One region of the Parafrankia irregularis genome, then DNA from elsewhere that is predicted to be linked to it. Evidence: riboswitches for the same ligand, from Rfam matches in the RefSeq annotation. Region 1 holds a riboswitch; each other region holds the start of a gene.
What was found. A riboswitch is a leader RNA that binds a small molecule or an ion and turns the genes downstream of it on or off. The one in region 1 is predicted to bind cyclic di-AMP.

Region 1 (7,355 bases):
ACTTATCGCAATCTCCCGTGAGCGAGTTTCCCAGGGGCGGGATCCGCTTTTCCAGTCCCATATGTGGGACGGCTCCGCGGTAGAGCTCGAGGAAAACCTCAAGATTGCGGACGAGCTGCTCGCCGACTGTCGGGCCGCGCGTATCGTGCTGGAGGTCGAAATCGGCGTCGTGGGCGGCGAGGAGGACGGTGTCGTCGGCGCGATCGACGAGAAGCTCTACACCACTCCCGGCGATATGTTCCGCACCGCCGAGGTGCTCGGAACCGGGGAGAAGGGTGCTTACATGCTGGCCGCGACGTTCGGCAATGTTCACGGCGTGTACAAGCCCGGCAATGTCAAGCTGCGGCCCGCGATCCTTCGCGAGGGCCAGCAGCATGTGGCCGAGAAGCTCGGCCTCGGTGCCGACGCCAAGCCGTTCAACCTCGTATTCCACGGCGGCAGCGGCTCGGACCTCTCCGAGATCCGCGAAACGCTCGACTACGGTGTCATCAAGATGAACGTCGACACCGACACCCAGTACGCATTCACCCGTCCCATCGTGGACCACGTGTTCCGGAACTACGACGGGGTTCTGAAGGTGGACGGCGAGGTCGGGGTCAAGAAGGCCTACGACCCGCGTACCTACGGGAAGGCCGCGGAGACCTCGATGGCGGCACGAGTCGCCCAGGCCTGTTCTGACCTGCGGTCCGCGGGCCGTTCGATCGGCGTCTGACCGACGTCATCCGGGCTCTGCCCGGTCCGTTGACCGACATCTGAGCCGGGCCACGCTGGTCCGGTAGGGACCTCAGTAGTCCGTTCATGCTCCCGGGGGCGCCCACGTTCCCGGGAGCACTCCGCTCGCCTGATGCCGCCCGGCGCATCGTCCGTGTGTACGCCGGCTGAGCCTTGCCCATCGTCGGCTCTGGCCTGTGGCTACAGCGCCCGACAGCGTGAGATGGAGAAGGCTCACCCATCGCGGCGGAGCCCATGCCTGGCTCCGGCTCCTTACCTCTCCTCCCCGCGGCTCCTTACCTCTTCTCCCCGCGGCTCCTGGCGCACCGCTCCGCGCGGCTCGTCGCCCGCTCCCTGTCGCCATCTCCTCCTTGTCTCCCATCTCCCTCTCCTTATCTCCTTCTCCCACTGCTCCGGCTCCCTGTCGCCGCGGGCAGTACGACGGCCCGCCCCGGCCGTCCAGCACCCCCGACACGCCCGCACCTGATCTCAACCGGCAACGCCCGGCCGCTGACAGTCATCTGTCCGGACGACCGGCCGACAGCAGAGTGTGATCTATTTCACTCACAAGTCTCCGGCGGGTGACCAAACCGCGCCCGGCCGCGATCCGGGACGTCAACCGCCCGGAAGCACCCCACAAAGATCGTGCGGCCTGGCGACGGCACATCGCCCGCCATACCGAGCCAGGACACCCTCAGGGCCACAGTGGTCCGATCCCGCGCGGAAGTAGACGCGGCCCGACGACCTGCTCAGACCACACCCTCGACACCAAGGTCACCCACGCCTGGGCAAAGCTTCGTGTGGGCTGCCATGTGGCCTCTTCGACCGATTCGGCCACCCACAGGCTCGCGCGGCAGTGAGGGATCAGTACCAAGCGGCGAATCGGTGGGCGGAACGCACGACCACGGCAGCGGGCCCGCCATCCGGAATCTCCGGCCTCGTCCAGACAGACCGGGAAACGTCCGGCTCGCGACAGGCTCTCCCGACTCGCCCCTCACCGACGTGCGGGGACGTAGTTCGCGCCGCCGTCGACAGCGGGCTGGCCGGACCGGTCGCCACGGGCCCGGCCATTCGCCACATTGCCACCGATGTGACTATCGGCTACCAGGGAGACACCGAGAGGCACCATGGGTGCCACGGTGACGAGGACGCCCGAGTCCGAACGCATCCCCACAAGATCACCCCAGGCCCCGGCGGGGCGGCGCCCCGAGCCCTCGATCCGACCCTCCGACAGGCTCGTCGGCGACGAAAGATACACTTACGTTAACTCATAGTTACGATTGCGTATCTCACATGACGCGACGCCCGAACCTCCATCAGTACAAGAATATAAATTTTCGCCCTCGTTAGTGACGGGATCAGCAGCGAGCGGTAGCCTTGGCTCCGATTCCGGCGAATAGCTCGCAGCGCAGGCAATATCGGCGATCTTTCGCGAGCGTGATCAGTCGGCCCGAACCCTCCATCACGAAACGCCCGCCAAGTTAATGAGCGCGCGTGCGCGCGCGATACCAGGGCCCGCGGCCAATCTCAAGAAGGCGCGCAGGAGTGTGCTCTTCTTCACGTCGACCATTCAATCCTTGTCGCCTCGCCCGACGTTGTGGTTATGGTCTTCGCCGTGCCCGGAGACAGGCCGGGCACCCGACGGGTGCACGCCGAATCCCTGCCCCCATCCGCCGGAAACAAAAACCCGATGGCAGGAGCGGGGGAACCAATACCCGGCCACCGAACCTGGTGGCCTTGGGGTGAAGCCGCAGGGCCGTTGACAGCAATGAGGAACCGTCTTCCTTGCTGTCGAAGGCACAGGATTTGGGAGTTCCTGACATGCGGCCGGGCTTGTTCCCTGCCCGAACCCGACAGCTCACCTCGCAGGCGTGGGGAAGGAAAACTCACGCATGTCCGACGCACGTACCAGTGGCCGACAACGCCGCAGCAGTACCCGCAGCCGGGCCCGCACACTCGTCCCCGTACCCGTCCTTGTCGCGGCGGTCGGAGGCACAATCGCCATCAGCCAACCGGCGAACGCCGCAACGACCTGGGAAGGTCTGCGGCAATGCGAGTCCGGCGGCAACTACACGACGAACACCGGTAACGGCTACTATGGCGCTTACCAGTTCTCCGCCGGGACCTGGCGCAGCCTTGGGTACTCTGGCCTACCACACACCGCTCCACCCGCCCTGCAGGACGAGGCGGCGCTGAAGCTCGCGCTCCGCTCCGGATTCGGCCAGTGGCCGGTGTGCGGGAGCGGAATGGGCGGCGACCAGCTCTCGCCCGGCGCATCGTCGTCGGGATCCGGCAGCCAGGCCTCCCGCACGGCCGAGCGCACCAGTCTGGTCGCGCAGCCCGTCGCCACCACGGGTGTGCCCCCTCTGACGCGCAACTACTTCGCGTCGGTACACAACCAGGTCACTGACGAAATCAGGACCTGGCAGGAAAAGATGAACTCCCTCGGCTACTCCCTCGCCGTCGACGGCTGCTACGGGCCGAAGTCCGCAGCCGCGGCCAGGGACTTCCAGACCGTGCGCGGCCTCGTCGTCGATGGCGTCCTCGGCCCGCAGACCTGGGCGGCCACCTTCGGCTGACGCCTGCCCGCCCCGGCGGAGCACTCGGTCGCCTGCATGCCCGCCCGCTCATCCGCGGGCCCAGCGCGCGGCACCGACAGCCAGCACCCCGTGAAGGCAACCTGCCTTCCGTAGCCGAACCCTCCCGGCTGCACGGGGAAAGCCCCCGCCCGGACTGGATCGACGAGCCTTCCCATCTCATGGTGCACGACCAGAGATACCGCAGGTCGGAGCCGACGATGGAAATGGCTCAACGCTGACAAGGACCCCGCCGCAAACCGGAAGTCGCTCGAGGACGTGCATGCCGTCCTCGTCAGACAACGGTCGGCCCACCGACCGCGTTCCCGCTCCCTGAGAGCGGGCCTTCACGGCCGTCCGACCGGATCCTCGTCCCTCCCTCGCCCCAGCCCCGAAAGCGCGGACGCGCGCCGGGGAGGCTCACCGCACCCGCCCGCTCCGTCCCGGTCGGGCGCGGTGATGCCAGGAGCCCCAGGAACACCCGACCGTGGCTGCACCGTCCCAGCGCGGTTGTCCACACCTGATCCACATCTGAGTTGTCCACGTCTGAGTTGTCGAGCACCTCGCCCGACGGGACGTTCCTCCCGATCCGTCAAGCCCGGGAGGCGTCTCATCCAGTCGGCCGTGACGTGCGACGGCCCGCCCGCCCGGCGCTGACCCAGCCGTGGCGCGCGGGACGCAACGCGGAGCGCCCCAACGGTCCGCGTGTCGCAGGACCCGGACAGCCCCACCGCCGGAGCGGTACCGGCCTCGGGGCAGGTGTCCGGGCGTCGCGGCCCTCCCGCCGACCATCTCGATCACCCGCGGGATGAGTTCGGCGCGCATTCCCTCCACGGTCGCGCCGAACGACCTCCCTCGACGACGCCACCTCACCGCACCGGTCATGGCCAGATCGGTACCCGCCACACACCGGCGATCCCGGTAGGCGGGCGTGGCGTCGGCGCTCTCCAGCTTCCGGTGGCCGGCGCTGTCGCCGGCCCCACACCGCCCCCACCGCCCGCCGCCGACCCGCCCTGGCGCCGCCCCGTGTCCCCGGGCGCCCAGGCCTGGGCCGCCGAGCGGGCATCGCCCGTCATGGACCTTCCTCGGGTCATGGACCGTCCCGGCCTGAAGCCGGCTGGGGCGCCAGCCGCATGACGGACCCCCGGTGCGTCCGAGATGTCGAGGGGACGGTAATGTGGCGCGGTTGGGGTGTGATGACCATCTCCTCCACCCATCCGTCAATTGGCCCGTTCGGGTGACTCCGATATGGTCATTTCCGATCCCGCCCTGGCCAGCGGGATTTGCGTCATGTAGGTAGATCTCGCTACAGTTCCGCCCACTCGCCTCCCCCCGGGGCGAGGTCGTGTGGACGGACGCCGAATCCTGCCCCCGTCCACTCGGCCGGTACTGGAGCGGACGACACAGGGCAGGAGTGGGGGACCCACCATCCGGGCGCATTCGTTGCGTCCTAGGGGTTAAGCCGGCGTACCGATACAGCCGGGACACACCGGTCCGCGAGGACGGCCGGGTCCTGGTACGCCGACCGGGCAGCTTCCAGCCCGAACCCGACAGCTCACCCCGCAGGCGACGGGAAGGACACCTGATGCGGTCGCATGATCGTGATCCCGTCCGTTCGACCGGTCGTGGTGGCAGGCACCGCGCGGCGCAGCCGCCGTCCACCGCCACCCGTGTCCTGCGGACCACCGGGGCCGTCACGGCCCTGGTCGGAACGGGGCTCGCCGTCACCGCGGCCCCTGCCGGCGCCGCGACGGCGGATGATTTCGCCCGGCTGCGCCAGTGCGAGTCCGGCGGCAACTACGCCATCAACACGGGCAACGGCTTCTACGGCGCCTACCAGTTCGACCAGCGCACCTGGACAGGCCTCGGCTACCCCGGTCGACCCGACCAGGCTCCGCCGGCGATGCAGGACGATGCCGCCTACAAGCTGTACGACTCGCGTGGCTGGTCACCGTGGCCGGCCTGCAGCAACAAGCTCGGCCTGACGCGCAACGGCCCGGCCCCGGAATCCTCGGGCACCATCGGCGATGCCGTCGAGCAGGCCCTCACACCGGCCGAGCCGCCCATGACCCTCGAACGCGCACGAAGCCAGGTCGGCACCAACTTCGGCGGTGAAGCGCTGAACGTCGGCATGGGCGACGAGGTACGCGCCGATGCGTTCGTGTGGCAGGCCGAGATGCGCGAGCGCAAGTTCGTGCTGACGGTCGACGGCAAGTTCGGCCAGGAGTCCCAGGGCGTCGCCGCGCTCTACTCGTACCTGACGCGGATCAGCGACGGGCAGCCCGGCGTGGTCGGGCAGAACCTGTGGAGCGCCACCGTCACCAGCTGACCTGGCTCCGGGCGCCTCATGCCAGTCTGGCAGGTCGTCGCATGCCTGGTTGGCCTGTGGGCCGCGGCGGGCCCAGCAGTCAGCCGGTGGGCCCGACCGGTGCCGGGCGTGACGCCGGTCGGGCAGGATGTGCCCATGACGACACCGCCCGCGAACCAGAACCTGCTGTCGGGTCCGCCGCCGACGCTGCTTCCATCCGACGCCGCTGTGGTGGAGGCGCTGAGCTCGGGTGCCGGCGCGGAGTCCGTCGCGGCCCGTTTCCCCGCTGCCTGCCTCGGCTGGGCGATCCTCGCGGAGGAGGCGCTCGGCGCGGGTCAGCCGGTGGCGGCCTACGCCTACGCGCGGACCGGCTATCACCGGGGCCTCGATCAGCTCCGGCGGTCCGGATGGAAGGGCCACGGGCCCATTCCGTGGTCTCATGAGCCGAACCGCGGCTTCCTGCGGGCGCTGGCCGCACTGTCGCGGGCTGCGGCGGAGATCGGCGAGGACGCGGAGGCGACCAGGTGCCGCGAGTTTCTCGCTGACAGTGATCCGGTCGCACTCCGTGAACTCGACCTCGCATAGTAGTCATGAGATGGCATAACGCAGCGAGCTTTTCCCTGTCGGGGCCGATCGGGTCCCGACAGGCCCATATCCCTAGTAACCTCGCCCGGTGCCTGCTCTAGTCCTCATCGGCGCCCAGTGGGGCGACGAAGGAAAAGGAAAGGCGACCGACCTCCTGGGCGGCGCCGTCGACTACGTCGTTCGGTACCAGGGAGGTAACAACGCCGGCCACACGGTGGTGATCGGTGCGGAGAGCTACGCTCTGCACCTGATCCCCTCCGGAGTTCTGCGAGCCGACTGCGTCCCGGTCATCGGGAACGGTGTCGTCATCGACCCGGGCGTGCTGCTGTCCGAGATGGACGGGCTGCAGGCTCGGGGGGTCGACGTCTCCCGGCTGCTGATCAGCGCGGACGCACATCTGATCATGCCGCACCACCGGGCGCTCGACCGCGTCACCGAGCGATACCTCGGCAAGGCGCGGATCGGTACGACCGGCCGCGGCATCGGCCCCGCCTACGGGGACAAGGTCGCCCGCACCGGTATCCGTGTCCAGGACCTGCTCGACCCGGGCATCTTCCGGCAGAAGCTGGAGCTGGCGCTGCGGGAGAAGAACCAGGTCCTGACGAAGGTCTACAACCGGCGCCGGATCGATGTCGACGAGGTGGTCGAGGAGTACGCGGCCTACGCGCGGCGGCTGACGCCGCACATCGCCGACACCGGTCTCCTGCTGGACACGGCGCTGCGCGACGGCAAGGTCGTGCTTCTCGAGGGCTCGCAGGGCACGCTGCTCGACGTCGACCACGGCACGTATCCGTTTGTGACCTCCTCCAACCCGACGGCCGGCTACGCGGCGACCGGAGCGGGGATCGGTCCGACCAGGATCAGCCGGGTCGTCGGGATCATCAAGGCGTACACCACCCGGGTGGGTTCGGGGCCCTTCCCCACCGAGCTCGACGACAAGGTCGGTGAGGAGCTCCGCCGGATCGGTGGCGAGTTCGGCGTGACGACCGGCCGGGCGCGGCGCACCGGCTGGTTCGACGCGGTGATCGCCCGCTACGCCGTACGGGTCAACGGGCTCACCGATCTGTTCCTGACAAAGCTCGACGTGCTTTCGGGCTTCGACACCGTGCCGGTCTGCGTCGGCTACGAGATCAACGGCAGGCGGACCGACGAGATGCCGATGACGCAGACGGACT
Region 2 (7,355 bases), on a different contig from region 1:
CACCTGTCGCTGTGGCGCGCCGGCCAGGCACTGTTCCCCGGCAACGGCAACGGCAACGGCGACGGCGGCGGCGACGGGGGTGGAGGCGCCGTCGGCGGCGGCGGGGACAGGGCCCGGAGCGGTCCGTTCGGGCTGTCGGTCCTCGCGGGCCGCTTCCTGGCCGGCGTTCTCGCGCACGCGCCGGGCATGCAGGCCGTACTCGGCCCGACGGTGAACTCCTACAAGCGCACCGGTGCGACGTCGACCCGTTCGGGGGCGACGTGGTCACCGCGCCAGGCCAGCTACGGCGGGAACGACCGCACCCATTTCGTGCGCGTTCCCGACCCGCACCGCATCGAGCTGCGCGGCACCGACGGCTCGGCGAACCCGTACCTGGCCCTCGCCGTCGTTCTGGCCGCCGGTCTCGACGGCATCGAGCTCGATCTCGACCCGGGCGCGCCCGGCCTGGCCCAGGCGGGGGAGCCGTCGACGCCGTCCGCGCCGTCGACGCTGTCGGCCCGGCCCGCCCTGCCACCGACGTTGCTGCACGCGGTCGAGGCGCTCGACGCGGACCCGGTGGTGCGGGGCGCGCTCGACGCGGCCGGCGCCGGCGTCAGCTCCTACTTCGCCGAGCTGAAGCGGGACGAGTTCTTCGCCTGGCACGGCACGGTGAGCTCCTGGGAGCACGACCGCTACCTCACCGCCTTCTGACCGAAGCGAACACAGAACCGAAGAGAACACAGAGAGGAGACGGCCCGTGTGCGGGATCGTCGGACTCCACCTGCGTGACCCTGACCTGTACCCGCGGCTCGGACGTCTCCTGGAGTCCATGCTGGGCCAGGTCGTCGAACGCGGCCCCGACTCGGCCGGCGTCGCCGTCTACGGGGACGTCCGCCGCTGTCCGCCAGGCCATGCCGCGGTCTCACTGCTGCTCGGCGGGACGTCCACCGAACCCGCGGATGTCGGAACGCTGATCGCCTCGGCGCTGGCCGGCGCAGATGCGGGTTCAGGGGCGGATGCGCGTCCAGGGGCAGGTGCCCAGACATCGCCGCTGGTCACCGTGGCCGGTGACACCACCGTGGTCGCCGCCTCCGTCCCCCTCGACGACCTGGTCGCGGCGGTGCGTCGGGCGCTGCCCGCGGCGCTGATCGTCGGGTCGGGGACGGATCTGACCGTCTACAAGGGCACCGGTGACCCGCGGCGGCTCGCCGGCGTCTACGACCTGGCCGGCGCGTCCGGCTGGCAGGGGCTCGCGCACACCCGGATGGCGACCGAGTCGGCGGTGACTCCGCAGGGCTGCCACCCGTTCTCCGTCGGGCCGGACCAGTGCCTCGTCCACAACGGCTCGTTCGCGAACCACGCGACGATCCGGCGTGAGCTGCAGGCCGAGGGGGTGCGGTTCGACTCGGACAACGACTCGGAGGTCGGTGCCCGCTTCGTCGCCGCCCGCCTGGCCGCCGGTGAGGATCTCGACAAGGCGCTGCGCGGGCTGTGCGAGCGCTTCGACGGGTTCTACACGCTGCTGGTGACCAGCGCCGACGGGTTCGCGGTCGTCCGGGACGCGATCGCCTGCAAGCCGGCGATCATCGCCGAGACCGACGCCTGGGTGGCGATGGCGTCCGAGTTCCGCGCCCTGGCGGACCTGCCGGGCATCGACACCGCCCGCATCTACGAGCCCGAGCCGGAAAGGGTCTACGCATGGCAGCGCTGACGGGGGCGGACACCGCTACCAGCAGGGCGGACACCCGCGTGACGGACACCCGCACGTTCGACCTGTCGACGTCGAAGGTCCGCGAGCTCAACGCCGCGCTGCACGCGCTTGGCGCGAGCGGCGTGGGCGGCGTGGGCGGCGCGAGCGGGCAGCCGTCCGGCCTGGCGCGGCCGTCGGACCGCGTTGCGGGCGGCGTCGCGGATGTCGTTCCGGCAGCGTTCGAGGTGCTGCGGCCGCAGGGGGCGCACGCGATCGCGGCCGGGGTGAACGCGCCGGTCACGATCGACATCCGCGGTCATGTGGGCTACTACTGCGCCGGGATGAACGACGGTGCGACCGTGGTCGTGCACGGCAACGCGGGCACCGGGGTCGCCGAGAACATGATGTCGGGGCTGGTGCGGGTCCGCGGGGACGCGTCGCAGTCGGCGGGGGCGACCGCGCACGGCGGGCTGCTGGTGATCGAGGGGTCCGCGTCGATGCGCTGCGGGATCTCGATGAAGGGCGTCGACATCGTCGTCGGTGGTGACATCGGTCCGATGAGCGCCTTCATGGCGCAGGCGGGGCGGCTGGTGGTCTGCGGCGACGCCGGGGACGGGCTCGGTGACTCGATCTACGAGGCCCGGATCTACGTCCGCGGCAAGGTCGGTTCCCTCGGCGCGGACTGTGTGGAGAAGCCGATGCGGGACGAGCACCGGGCGGAGCTGGCCGAGCTGCTCACCGCCGCCGGCCTCGGGGAGCCCGGGAAACCAGGGGAGCCGGGGGAACAGGGGTACGACCCGGCCGAGTTCCGCCGCTACGGCTCGGCCCGCACGCTCTACCACTTCGCCGCCCACAACTCGGACGCGTACTGAGCCTTTTCCACCGTCGACTCCGGCCTGTGGCTACAGCGCTCGACAAACGTGAGATGGAAAAGGCGCACTGACCGCGGACATCGTCCGTAGCCTGAGGAGATTCATGTCCGGCTATCCTTCGTCGCCCGCCACCTATGGCCTGCGCGAGTCGGCGACCTTCGACCGCGCCACCATCGCCGGCATTCAGCGGGCCGCGGGCAGCGGCGTCTACGACATTCGCGGCTGGGGGGCGAAGCGGGCCCTGCCGCATTTCGACGACCTGCTGTTCCTGGGCGCGTCGATGTCCCGCTACCCGCTGGAGGGCTACCGCGAGCGGTGCGGCACCGATGTGATCCTCGGGGACCGCAACGCGAAGTACCCGCTGCACCTCGACATTCCGGTGACGATCGCCGGGATGAGCTTCGGGGCTCTCTCCGCGCAGGCGAAGGAGGCGCTCGGCCGCGGCGCGAGCGAGGTCGGGACGTCCACCACCACCGGCGACGGCGGGATGACCCCCGAGGAGCGAGACCAGTCGAAGCACCTCGTCTACCAGTACCTGCCGTCGCGCTACGGAATGAACCCGACCGACCTGCGCAAGGCCGACGCCATCGAGGTGGTGCTCGGGCAGGGCGCGAAGCCCGGCGGCGGCGGCATGCTGCTCGGCCAGAAGATCTCCGATCGGGTCGCCGCCATGCGTACCCTGCCGCCCGGTATCGACCAGCGCTCCGCCTGCCGGCACCCGGACTGGACCGGCCCCGACGACCTCGCCATCAAGATCCTCGAACTGCGTGAGATCACCGACTGGGAGAAGCCGATCTACGTCAAGATCGGCGCGAGCCGCACCTACTACGACGTGAAGCTCGCGGTCGCCGCCGGCGCGGACGTCGTCGTCCTCGACGGCATGCAGGGCGGCACCGCCGCCACCCAGGACGTCTTCATCGAGCACGTCGGCATCCCGACGCTGGCCGCGCTGCCGCAGGCGGTGCAGGCGCTGGACGAGCTCGGCCTGCACCGCAGGGTCCAGCTGATCGTCTCCGGTGGCATCCGTACCGGGGCGGACGTCGCGAAGGCGATGGCGCTCGGCGCCGACGCCGTCGCCATCGGCACGGCGGCGCTGATCGCGCTCGGTGACAACCATCCACGGTACGCGGCCGAGTACGAGCGGCTCGGCTCGGCGGCCGGCTACTACGACGACTTCCAGGACGGCCGTGACCCGGCCGGCATCACCACCCAGGATCCGGAGCTCGCGGCCCGGCTCGATCCGGTCGAGGGCGGCCGGCGACTCGCGAACTACCTGCGGGTGCTGACCATGGAGGCGCAGACGCTGGCCCGTGCCTGCGGCAAGGCCCACCTGCGCAATCTGGAGCCCGAGGACCTCGTCGCGCTGACGGTCGAAGCCGCGGCGATGGCCCGGGTGCCGCTCGCCGGGACCACCTGGATCCCCGGCGCCGACCGGTGAACGGGGAGACGCGCTGAGCGGCGAGCCGCCCGGGCAGCTGGACGGGCAGCCGAGCAGGCAGCCACTCGGGCGGCCGGACGGTCAGCTGAGCAGGCTGCCGGACGGATCGGGCAAAGAGGGCGCCATCGCTAGTGTTTCGGGTGTGGGGGAGGAGAACGCGTCCCGGCAGGGGCGGCTGGAGCGTGCCATCGCGGGCAACGTCCGGCGCCTGCGCCATGACCGTGGGCTGACCCTGGCCGAGCTCGCGGCGCGCAGCGGTGTGTCCAGCGCGATGATTTCGAAGGTGGAGAACGCGTCGATCTCCTGCAGCCTGACCACGCTCGACCGGCTCGCCGAGACGCTCGACGTGCCGGTGACGTCCCTGTTCCGCGGTGCTGACGCCGCCCGGGAGGCGGTCTTCACCCGCGCCGGCACCGGGCCGCGGATCACCCAGCGGGGGACCAGGGTGGGCCACGAGTACACCCTGCTCGGAGCACTGCGCGGCCCGCACAAGCGGATGGAGGCCCACATCGTCACGCTGACCGAGCGCAGCGAGGAGTTCCCGCTCTTCCAACACCCGGGCACCGAACTGCTCTACATGCTCGAAGGGGAGATGATCTACGGCCACGGCGATGCCAGCTACGTCATGCGCCCCGGCGACGCGCTGCAGCTTGACGGCGAGGGCGCGCACGGGCCGCGGGAGCTGGTCCAGCTGCCTATCCGGTTCCTGTCGGTCGTGGCCTACGGCGAGGTCGGCGCCGGCCAGCCCTGATCCGGCCTTTGCCGGCCTCCGTCGCCGTCCGGCCGATCACCCCCGCCGTCGTCCCGCCGCGCGGTCGAAAACGGTCGACTTCATGATGTGTCGGAATTCGGTTCAGGAAGATTCTTCGTCGCCGCGGCCGGAATTTCGGTCGCGGGCACGAACGCGTCGCGCACCTTGCGTGGCGGTCGGGTCGACCGATAGTGCCGAATCGCTGACCCTGGCCGAATGACGCCGGGAGGAAACGGTGAATATGCGGCCGAGGGGACGCGATGCCGGTGGAATTCAAGGCCGCAGTGCCGGATGTGGCGCTCGTCACAAAGGCTTTGAAATGGTTTGCGGTTCGTGTGTAACGTCTTGGCCGTGCTTCCGACCTGGGGAGCGCGCATCGGGTGGCACGCCGAACCCTGCCACACCCGGTGATTAACAGAACCGCAGGCAGGGGCGGGGGACCCAGGTTCCCGGACGTCGAATGAGCCTTCTCTTCGGACGTCCTCAGGGGTGAAGCCACCGGGCGCGATCTGAACGCGCCGGTCGGCCGGGCGATTCCCTAGCCCGAACCCGACAGCTAACTTCGCAGGCGTGGGGGAAGGACACAACTTTGTCCGCTATGGTTTCGGCTGCCCGCAAGAACCGTCGTTCCATCCGTCGGGGCCGCGCTCTGCTCGTCGCACCGGTGCTTGCCGCGACGATCGGTGGTGGTATCGCGATGTCCCAGCCGGCGAGCGCCGCTGCCCGGCCGGACGCACACCGCTTCCTGAGCGCGGTTGTTCCCTGCGAGTCGGGCGGTAACCCCCGCGCGGTGAACTCGATCGGCGCGGGTGGCCTGTTCCAGTTCATGCCCGGCACCTGGCACGCCGTCGGCGGCCAGGGCCTGCCGCAGAACGCCAGTGCCGCCGAGCAGTGGAAGCGTGCCCACATCCTGTACGCCCAGCAGGGCACCAGCCCCTGGTATGCCTCGAAGAGCTGTTGGGGCGGCAAGATCTGATCCACAGTATGCGGCAATCAATGCGCCCGCAACGTTCTCGTGACGTTGCGGGCGCATTGATTTTGCCTGGCATTCTGGTGGTTATTGGTAGTGAAATATCGATTCTAACCGATCTTCATTGGGTCCGCTGACAGTCATTTGACAGCGGGCTGACAGCAGTCTGATAGCTTCGCTGTCCTTCCGTCCCGATAGAGCACGTATGTTGCGTGTGCCTGCCGCGCGGGAGGCATCCGGTGGTTGTGCCGGTGCTGGCATGCGTGGGGGTGGGCGAGACGTGGCTGTTCGCGATCTGTTTCGACTGGGTGGTCGGGCGCCGGGCGAGATCGGGGGCGGCCCGGCCGCGGGCCAGCTGTCGCCCTCGGTGCCTGGGAGTCAACCGCGACCGCTCCCGCTGAAGCGCCACGGGCTTCTTCTGGCGGTGATCGCGTTCACCGTGTCGTCCTGCTCGGGTGACGGCGACACGACCGGGAGGCCCGAGACCGCGGTCACCTCGGGAACGGCCTCGTCGGCGCCGAACACGCTGGGTCTGTGGCCCGAGGACTACGTGCTGACCGAGGGTGAGGCGACGACATACTTCACCGGCGTTCCCGCCGGGACCAATACCGCCGGTGACCAGCCCGCGAAACGGTACACCCCTGAGTTCGCGGACTGCCTCGGCCTGTCGGCGACCGACCTCGACTACGAGCCTGAGGCAACCGCTGTCGGCGAGACCTTCGTGAGTGAGGACGGGGACTCGTTCATCTCGTCCTACGCCGAGATAGTGACCGAGAAGCAGGCCGCTGGCGTCCGCGCGATGTGGGCCAGTCCCCGGTTCGCGGACTGCACGGGCAGGGAGACCCGGGCCCGAATCGACGAGTCCGGCGCCGACGGCGACGGGGTCGAATATCAGGTGGCCGGGGTCCAGCGTCCCTCGGCGCCGACCGGAGCCGCTGGGTACCTGCGTGTGACGTTGCAGGTGCGAGAGCAGGATTTCACCTACGAGATGGCGGTGGACACCCTCGTCTTCATCGTCGATCACGTCGCGGTGACCGTCACGTACACGAACTACGAGACGGCCCCGCCGATGGATCGGCTGCAGCTGATCGCTGACCAGATCTCCGGGAAGCTTGCCCGGCAGCAGCCGCGCAGCATCGCCGGCCGGCCCACGGGACCGGCCACGTCAGCGCCGCGTGCGCTGGGTCTGCGGCCCGAGGACTACGTGCTGACCGAAGGCCCGGCGACGGCCGGCTTCACTGGTGCCCCCGCCGATGCCGACGAGGTGAGCTCGGCCGAGCTGAACTCCGCCGAGCTCTCGAACTGTCTTGGCGTGGTGGCGGAAGACCTCGGATATGAGCCCGAGGCCGCATATGACGGACTGAATTTCGTGAGCGACGATGACAGGCCCTTGACGATCGAGTCATACGCCGAAGTGGTGACCGAGAAACAGGCCGCCGCTGATCGCGCGTTGCTGGCTCATCCCCGGTTCGAGGAATGCATGGTCAAGGAGGTCCAGGCCGAAGCCGACGGGCCCGTCGTCGACGACGACGGGCTTGAATACGAGCTGACCGGGGCCCAGATTTTCCCGGCGCCGACCGGAGCCGCTGGGTACGTGCGCCTGGCGGTACAGATACGAGGCCAGGGGGTCACCGTCGACATGGCGAGGGACATCC
Region 3 (7,355 bases), on a different contig from region 1:
TGACCGCCTTCCCCTGCACCGCGAGCACCAGCGCGGCGCGCTGACGGTCATCCAGCACGGCGAGCGCCGGTGCGACACCGGGCCGGCTCAGCAGTTGGCGGGCCACGTCGTTGTCGACGACCACCTCGCCTGCCGACAGCCGCGTCAGCACCGACCGCAGCTGGTCGCGGTCCGTGATCGTCGACTTCAGGACGTAGCCGACGCCGCCTGGTGAGTCGCGCAGCAGGTCTGCCGCGTACGGCGCCTCGTCGTCGGCGGAGAAGACCAGGACCGCCGTGGCCGGGCGCAGCGCCTTGATCTGCCGCGCGGCACGCAGGCCCTCGTCGGTGAGGGTCGGCGGCATCCGCATGTCGACCAGGGCGACATCCACCGGCTCGGTGACGGGGGCGTCCGTGACGACGTCGACGAGGTCGTGACCGCGGCCGACGACCGCGACGACCTGCGCGCCGACACTGGCCACGAGCGCACGCAGCCCCGCGCGCAGATGTGGGCTGTCATCCGCGATCGCTACCCGCATCGGTCAGGTGTACCGGACTCGTCCCGGTGCGGCTACCGGCCCTACCCGGGAACGTCCGGGGGTTATCCCGGTGTGATCGGGACAGTGAGCCTCTTCCATCTCACGGTGCACCGTCGGGGTGCCGCAGGTCGGAGTCGACGATGGAAAAGGCTCAGTGAGCACCGGCGTGAGAAGATCCGGTGTGCGTGTTGCGATCGCGGAGGACAGTGGGCTCATCAGAGAGGCACTCGGTGTTCTGCTCACGACGATCGGCGTCCAGGTCACGGCGTCGGTGCCGACCGGCACCGAACTGCTCGCGGCCGTGCGCGAGGCTCCTCCCGACGTCGCGATCGTGGACATGCGGATGCCGCCCACCCGGACCAACGAGGGGCTGCTGACCGCCCGCGCGTTGCGCGACGCGCACCCGTCGATGGGCATTCTCGTCGTCACCGCCCACGACGACGACCCGTTCGCGGCCGACCTTTTCGCCGGCGGTGCCGACGGGATCGGCTACATGCGCAAGGACAACATCACCAACCGGCAGGCGCTGCGGGACGCGCTTGAGCGACTGCGGGACGGGCAGCCCGTCATCGACTCGCACATCGCCGCGCGCCTGCTCGCCGGCTACCCGCAGTCGCACCGCCTGCTCGGGCTGTCCGACCGCGAACGGCGAATCCTCGAACTGATGGCGCAGGGGCTGTCGAACAGCGGGATCTCCCAACAGGTGCACCTGAGCCCGAAGACGGTCGAGTCCCACATCGCCAGCATCTTCGCCAAGCTCGGCCTGCGGATGGAGCCCACCGAGAACAGGCGCGTGCTCGCGGTGCTCGCCTGGCTGGAGGCCGCACGGCACAGCTGAGCGGCACAGCTGGGTGCGGCACCCGGCCGGGTGCCGGCCGCACCCGGCTGTGGTTGCCTGGGGTCAAGTAGCGTCTGTCTGGCGCCGGATGGCGTCCGGGTGGTGGCGAGCAGCGCCCGGGCGGCGTCTGGCCTGCGCCGGGGAGCGCCTGCCGGGCACCTTGTCACGACAATGTGATGGTGTTCGGAACGCCCCGGCTCGACGGGCCCGACGGCTTACACTTCAGATGATCTTCTGTTTGCCGTGTCAGCGGGGAGGTGCTGTGAGCGGTTCGGAAGCCTTGAGTCGCGTCATCACGTTCTGTGGCAAGTGCAGCTGTGGCTGCCCGGAGCTCTACATCGATCATGAGGCTGAGGCCACCCGGCGGGTTGTGCTCACGGACGACTTCGGCCAGCGGATCCAGATGAGCATCGAGCAGCTCGAAGTCATCGTCGACGAGGCCCGCGCGGGCCGGATCACCTCCCTGGTGGCGGCCGAAATCGCCGCTGGAGGGTGACCGGTCATCCTCATTCCGTAGCGGCCGAGCTCGGTCCGCTACCGGGGCCGGTCACCGCCGTGGCTGCCGCGGCGGCCGCGGTGGTGGCGGCGGTTCACCTCGTGCGGCTGTACGGGCTGCTTCGCTCCACCCCGGCCGGGCGCCTGACGCTCGGTCATCCGGTGGCCGGTCATCCGGCGGAGGGCCATCCGGTGGCCGGTCATACGGTCGCCGATGGCTGGATCGAGGTCGCCCACGTGCTGGTCGCGGCGGGGATGGCGGTGATGTTCGTCGGCCCGCCGCGGCTCATCGGAGCGTGGCCGTTCTTCGCCGTGTACCTGGCACTCGCGCTCGTCATGCTGGCGATGGTGGTGCTGCATCCACACTGTGGGACGCCCGGAGTCTGGTCATGCTGCGCCATGGTCGTCGTCGAGTCGGCGGCGATGGCGTGCATGTCGGGCGCGGTCGGTTTCGCGGGCTGGCCGCTGCGCACCGACGGCGCCCTCGGCGCCTGGTGCGTCGCCGTCTTCGCCGGAGCCTGCCTGGTGGCCCTGGTGGGCCTGCCCGCCCGCTGGGCGGCGCGGACATCCGCCCGCAGGATCACCGCCTGGCTGGTCAGGGCGTTTCCGGATCCGGTCGTTCCGCGGGGCACCAGGCTGGTCATGTCGGGCGGGATGGTGCTGATGTTTCTCGGGCACGTCTGACCGCGATGTTCTGATCCGCGCTGTTCCGATAGCGCGCGAATCGCCTTCCTGGCGGGCGGAGCGCGCCACGGGCGCCTATGGTCACCCGGTTGGCGGAAACGAGGCCAAGGGGGCGACCCATGCGGCGCATCGTGCTCATCTTCGTGCTGACCTTCACCGCAGTGCTGACCGTGACGGCTTCGGCGAGTTTCGCCGCACCGGCGAGCACACCGGCTGTCACACCAGGCACCGCGACACCTGCGGCCCCGGCCGGTGCGTTGACACCCGCGCAGGCGGTGCAACTGGTGCGGGAACGCGGCTACACGCCGATGGGGAGCAGCAGCTACGAACCCGCCTGGGCGCTGAGCGCGATCGTGGGGCGGTTGACGTCATCCGTGGACGGACATCCGCAGCAGGCGTTCTTCTTCAACCACGGCCGGTTCGTCGGAACCGACAGCGTCGCGAGTGCGAACGTGCGGTGGGTGTGGTCCACGAGTGACACCGTGGCGCTTCAGTACGACCTGTACCGCCCTGATGATCCGATGTGCTGCCCGTCGGCGGGGGCGGCCACGGTGCGCTTCCGGTGGAACGGCACCGCGGTGCAGGCGCTCGACCCGATCCCGACCAACGACTGGTCGGCTCCGACGAGCCGCCGCTGAACCGGCCATGTTCTACGTCCTGTAGAAAAGACGTCATGGGCGTGGTCTACAACATCGTTGTTGTGTTTCACCTGGTCGGGATGGCCATGATTGTCGGAGGGTGGCTCGCGCAGATCCGCTCGCCGCATCCGGTCATCACGCCCGGCATCCTGCACGGCGCCCTCGTCCAGATCGTCACGGGCATGATCCTGGTGGGGCTTGCGTCCAGCGGGGCCGTGGACCGGGACGTGGACAACGCCAAGATCGCGGTCAAGCTCGTCGTCGCGGCGGCAGTCGCCGGCGTCGCCGTCGTGGGCAACGCCCGCGGCCGCGAGGCGCCGGCGGCCCTGGCTCACGCCGCAGGTGGGCTCGGGGTGGCCAACGTGGCGATCGCGGTGCTGTGGTGACGATGGCAGCCGGGTGGGCCTTCACGGCCCACGGGTGATCGCGGGCTGCGGGCTGCGGGCTGGGGACTGCGGGCTGTGGGGCACCGGGCGTCGGCGGGATGGCCGACGCCCGGTGCCTTGTGTGGGAGCCGGTGCGGGGGCGCCGAGTCAGTGCCCTTCCGGTGCCTCGACCAGCTCGGTGAGCACACCGCCGACACCCTTCGGGTGCATGAAGGCGATGCGGCTGCCGGCCGTGCCATGCACGGGCGTCTTGTTGACCAGGTCGAAGCCGGCGACGGTGAGCGCGGCCAGCGCGGAGTCGATGTCACCCACGCCGTAGGCGATGTGGTGGATGCCCGGCCCCTTCTTGGCCAGGAACTTGCCGACCGGGGTGTCCTCGCGGATCGGCTCCAGCAGCTGGACGTAGGAACCGCCGGTGTCGCCCTTGTGGACCAGCAGCATGGCCTCGCGCACGCCCTGCGCCTCGTTGGTCTCCTGATGCGCGACCGTCAGGCCGAATGCGGCCTCGTAGCGAGGAATGGCCTCCTCCAGCGAGGCCACGGCGATCCCGACATGGTCGATCCTGGTCAGCACAACATCGCTCCTGGTCGTAGGACGGTCGGCCCGTGGCGGCGTCCGGCCCGGGCCCAGCCTCCGAGAGTGCCCGGATACGGCGTTGCGGTCCACTGAATCCAGTACGCCGTGTCCCGGTCACCACCGACCTGTGGCGCGCGTCACCCCGGGCTTCGTCGAAGTTTCATCACGAGTGGTGCGGGAAGGGTCCCAGTCACCGCAGTCGGTATGAAATCCCCGCTCGGATCCACAAGAAGATCCGCGTTGCCTGTAGTGATTAATGGAAGGCGTGTAACGGTGCCTGGAGCTCGGCTTGATCGCATTTCTGCCGAGTCTATGCCGGGGGTGCGGGTTATCACCGGAAAACGCGGCGTCCCCGCCGTGACGCCTCTGGATGTCCAGGGGCCCGCGGCGGGGACGGTGCGTCGAGTCGATCGGTGATTCCGATCAGCTGACCAGGGTCAGCTGATCGACCGGTCGCTCGCTCAGGTATTCGGTTGTGCGGCCGATCAGCCGAACAGGGCCTTGTGGGTGAGCGGGCCGATGACGCCGTCGGGCACCAGGCCGTGCTTCTTCTGGAAGTCGATGACCATGTGGTTGGTCTGCGGTCCGAAGTAGCCGTCGACGACGATCGGGTAGCCGAGCTTACGCAGCTGGTCCTGCACCAGGGAGACATCCCAGCGGGGGCCGGACACGCCCAGCCGCATGTAGCCCGAGTCGACGGCGCGGTTGGCGCTGGCGGACGGCGCGGTGGACACCGTGGTGCTCACCGAGTTGCCCACGGCCGCGGCTGCCGCGGCTCCACGAGCCAGGTACTTCGTGTGCATGCCGTTGGTGTAGGCGCTCCACGCGGTGATGCCCTGGCTCTGGCAGACCTGCCGTGCGGCCCAGGCGTTGACGTTCGGGTCGTAGAGGTCGCGGTTTCCGACCCAGCTGGCATGCGCGCGCATGTTGATCTGCCACAGGCCGCGGGAGTCCTCACCGACGGTCGCGTGGGCGGTGGTGTTGCCGCCCGACTCGGCGAGCGCGACGGCGACCCAGGTGCTCAGCGGAATTCCGCGGCAGGAGTTCAGGCCGGCGTTCTTCGCCGCCTGCGCGATGCTGGTGTCCGAGATTACCGCCGCGCTGGCGGGGCTCGCGGTGAGGAACAGGCCGGCGGATGCCCCGATAACGCTTGCCGCGGCAACAGCAGCGGAGCGACCACGGCCTCGGCGGCGGACGCTGGGGGACTTGCGGTGCTTTCCGGTCGACATCAAGATATCTCGTTTCTACGTTGAAGAGCAGGCGGGTAGGGCGTCTTCAGGCGCCAACGATCCGTACACGGATCAATGAGTCGCGACGAAATTGGGTCGCGAAAGGCGCGCGAATGGACGCGCGTTCTGCTATCGGCGTGAAATTTGTCCGGGCCCGAGCGGGCCCCAGATCTCCGGTGTCAACCCCGGGTTACGGGCGCGGCATTACCGCGGCGGCGTTCCGAGGGACGGATGCAGTCCCGGCTGCTATTCGAAGCATGCGTACACGCAGATCCTTCCCGTACGCCTGCGAGGTTAGCTGTCGGGTTCGGGCCGGGAAGCCCGGTCGGCGCGCGTTGCGCGGCGACTTCACCCCGAGGACGGCCGCCCTGGGTGCGGTGGCCATCCGGAGGAACCTGGTTCCCCCGCTTCTGCCCTGGTGGTCACTAGGAGGGGACGACGGGCCTAGGGCAGAACTCGGCGTACGACCCGTCGCTTGTTTGGTGCCAGCACACCGTAACGAACTACTAAGGGTAGTCGCAAGTACTAGTTTTTGCCCTTTTGTGGCGCTACCTGGTCACGATGCGTACAACAGGTTGGTGTATGCGCACTGTACGCGACGAAGGGGGGAGAGGGTCCGCCGAGTACCGCCGGTGCCGCCGATGTGGTGTATGCGGCGTTCTGTCGGCTGCTTGAGCTGCGTGTGGTGACCGGGTCGTCCGGGAGAGTGGTGACCGATCCGCAGTGATCTCTGGCGGGCCTGTCGGCTCACGATCGCCGAGTCGGCTGTGATGTGCGTAGCATCTCCGGCGACAGTGGAATACCGGACCCCTGCCCCGTACCCGTGGGCCCTCGCCGACGTCCTACGGTGACTGGCGGGGCGGTTCCGCGGAACCGCCCCATACGTCGCGGGCAAGCTGGCGGTGTGGGCGCTCTCCCGTCGACCGCGCCGTCGTCAGGAACAGGCTCGCCCGGCCAGTGGACCGGGCGAGCCCGAGCGGATATGCGATGTGATCAGACCCAGCCGGACATCGGGTAGGCCGTCATCAGGTCTCGCACCTCGCCGGCGATGCGGCTGATGGTGGTCTCGTCGTCGTCGCCCGCGGCCTTCACGGCCTCGTCGATCCAGCCCGCCAGCGTCGGCATCTGCTCCGGCTGCAGTCCGCGGGTGGTGATCGCGGCCGTTCCCAGCCGGACGCCGGACGGGTCGAACGGCTTGCGCGGATCGAACGGAACGGTGTTGTAGTTGAGCTCGATACCGGCCCGGTCCAGCGCCTTCGCGGCCGGCTTGCCGGCGACGCCACGGCTGGTCAGGTCGATCAGGATCAGATGGTTGTCGGTGCCGCCGGTGACGAGGTCGAAACCGCGGGCGGACAGCGCCTCGGCGAGCGCCTTCGCGTTCGCGACGACGCGGTGGGCGTACTCGCGGAAGTCCGGGGTGGTGGCTTCGCGCAGCGCGACCGCGATGGCGGCGGTCGTGTGGTTGTGCGGGCCGCCCTGCAGGCCTGGGAACACCGCCTTGTCGAGGGCGGACGCGTGCGCCGCGTCCGACATGATCATCGCGCCGCGGGGCCCGCGCAGGGTCTTGTGCGTGGTGGTGGTGATGACCGGTGCGTGGCCCACGGGCGAGGGGTGGGCGCCACCGGCGATCAGGCCGGCGATGTGGGAGATGTCCGCCACGAGCACGGCGTCGATCTCGCCCGCGATCGCCGCGAAGGCGGGGAAGTCGATGGTGCGGGGGATCGCGGTCCCACCACAGAAGATCACCTTTGGCCGGTGCTGGAGCGCGAGGTCACGCACCTCGTCGAGGTCGACCCGCCCGGTGTCCTGGCGTACTCCGTACCGGACCCCCTGGAACCAGCGGCCGGTGGCCGACACCGTCCAGCCGTGGGTCAGGTGGCCACCCGAGGGCAGGCCCATGCCCATCACGGCGTCGCCCGGCTGCAGGAACGCCAGGTAGACGGCCAGGTTGGCGGGCGAGCCCGAATACGGCTGGACGTTCGCGTGCTCGAC

Region 2: linked by a shared signal. The riboswitch ahead of AWX74_RS35015 (transglycosylase family protein) and the one ahead of AWX74_RS21315 (transglycosylase family protein) in region 1 are both predicted to bind cyclic di-AMP.
Region 3: linked by a shared signal. The riboswitch ahead of AWX74_RS22515 (peptidoglycan-binding protein) and the one ahead of AWX74_RS21315 (transglycosylase family protein) in region 1 are both predicted to bind cyclic di-AMP.

Annotation. Positions count from the first base shown of each region.
Region 1 is NZ_FAOZ01000014.1:133,811-141,165, reverse strand. Features, by position in the region: gene fbaA (class II fructose-bisphosphate aldolase) at 1-712, shown strand, start outside; cyclic di-AMP (ydaO/yuaA leader) riboswitch at 2,373-2,598, shown strand; gene AWX74_RS21315 (transglycosylase family protein) at 2,604-3,290, shown strand; gene AWX74_RS21310 (transglycosylase family protein) at 4,873-5,616, shown strand; gene AWX74_RS21305 (DUF3151 domain-containing protein) at 5,752-6,180, shown strand; gene AWX74_RS21300 (adenylosuccinate synthase) at 6,269-7,355, shown strand, end outside.
Region 2 is NZ_FAOZ01000042.1:4,635-11,989, reverse strand. Features, by position in the region: gene glnT (type III glutamate--ammonia ligase) at 1-690, shown strand, start outside; gene AWX74_RS35035 (class II glutamine amidotransferase domain-containing protein) at 737-1,690, shown strand; gene AWX74_RS35030 (glutamate synthase) at 1,678-2,541, shown strand; gene AWX74_RS35025 (FMN-binding glutamate synthase family protein) at 2,645-3,979, shown strand; gene AWX74_RS35020 (helix-turn-helix domain-containing protein) at 4,122-4,730, shown strand; cyclic di-AMP (ydaO/yuaA leader) riboswitch at 5,139-5,316, shown strand; gene AWX74_RS35015 (transglycosylase family protein) at 5,329-5,706, shown strand; gene AWX74_RS35010 (hypothetical protein) at 5,981-7,355, shown strand, end outside.
Region 3 is NZ_FAOZ01000016.1:26,528-33,882, forward strand. Features, by position in the region: gene AWX74_RS22480 (response regulator) at 1-517, opposite strand, end outside; gene AWX74_RS22485 (response regulator transcription factor) at 699-1,355, shown strand; gene AWX74_RS22490 (hypothetical protein) at 1,618-1,851, shown strand; gene AWX74_RS22495 (DUF5134 domain-containing protein) at 1,911-2,534, shown strand; gene AWX74_RS22500 (LppP/LprE family lipoprotein) at 2,654-3,172, shown strand; gene AWX74_RS22505 (hypothetical protein) at 3,208-3,558, shown strand; gene mce (methylmalonyl-CoA epimerase) at 3,706-4,131, opposite strand; gene AWX74_RS22515 (peptidoglycan-binding protein) at 4,620-5,363, opposite strand; cyclic di-AMP (ydaO/yuaA leader) riboswitch at 5,633-5,794, opposite strand; gene AWX74_RS22520 (serine hydroxymethyltransferase) at 6,357-7,355, opposite strand, start outside.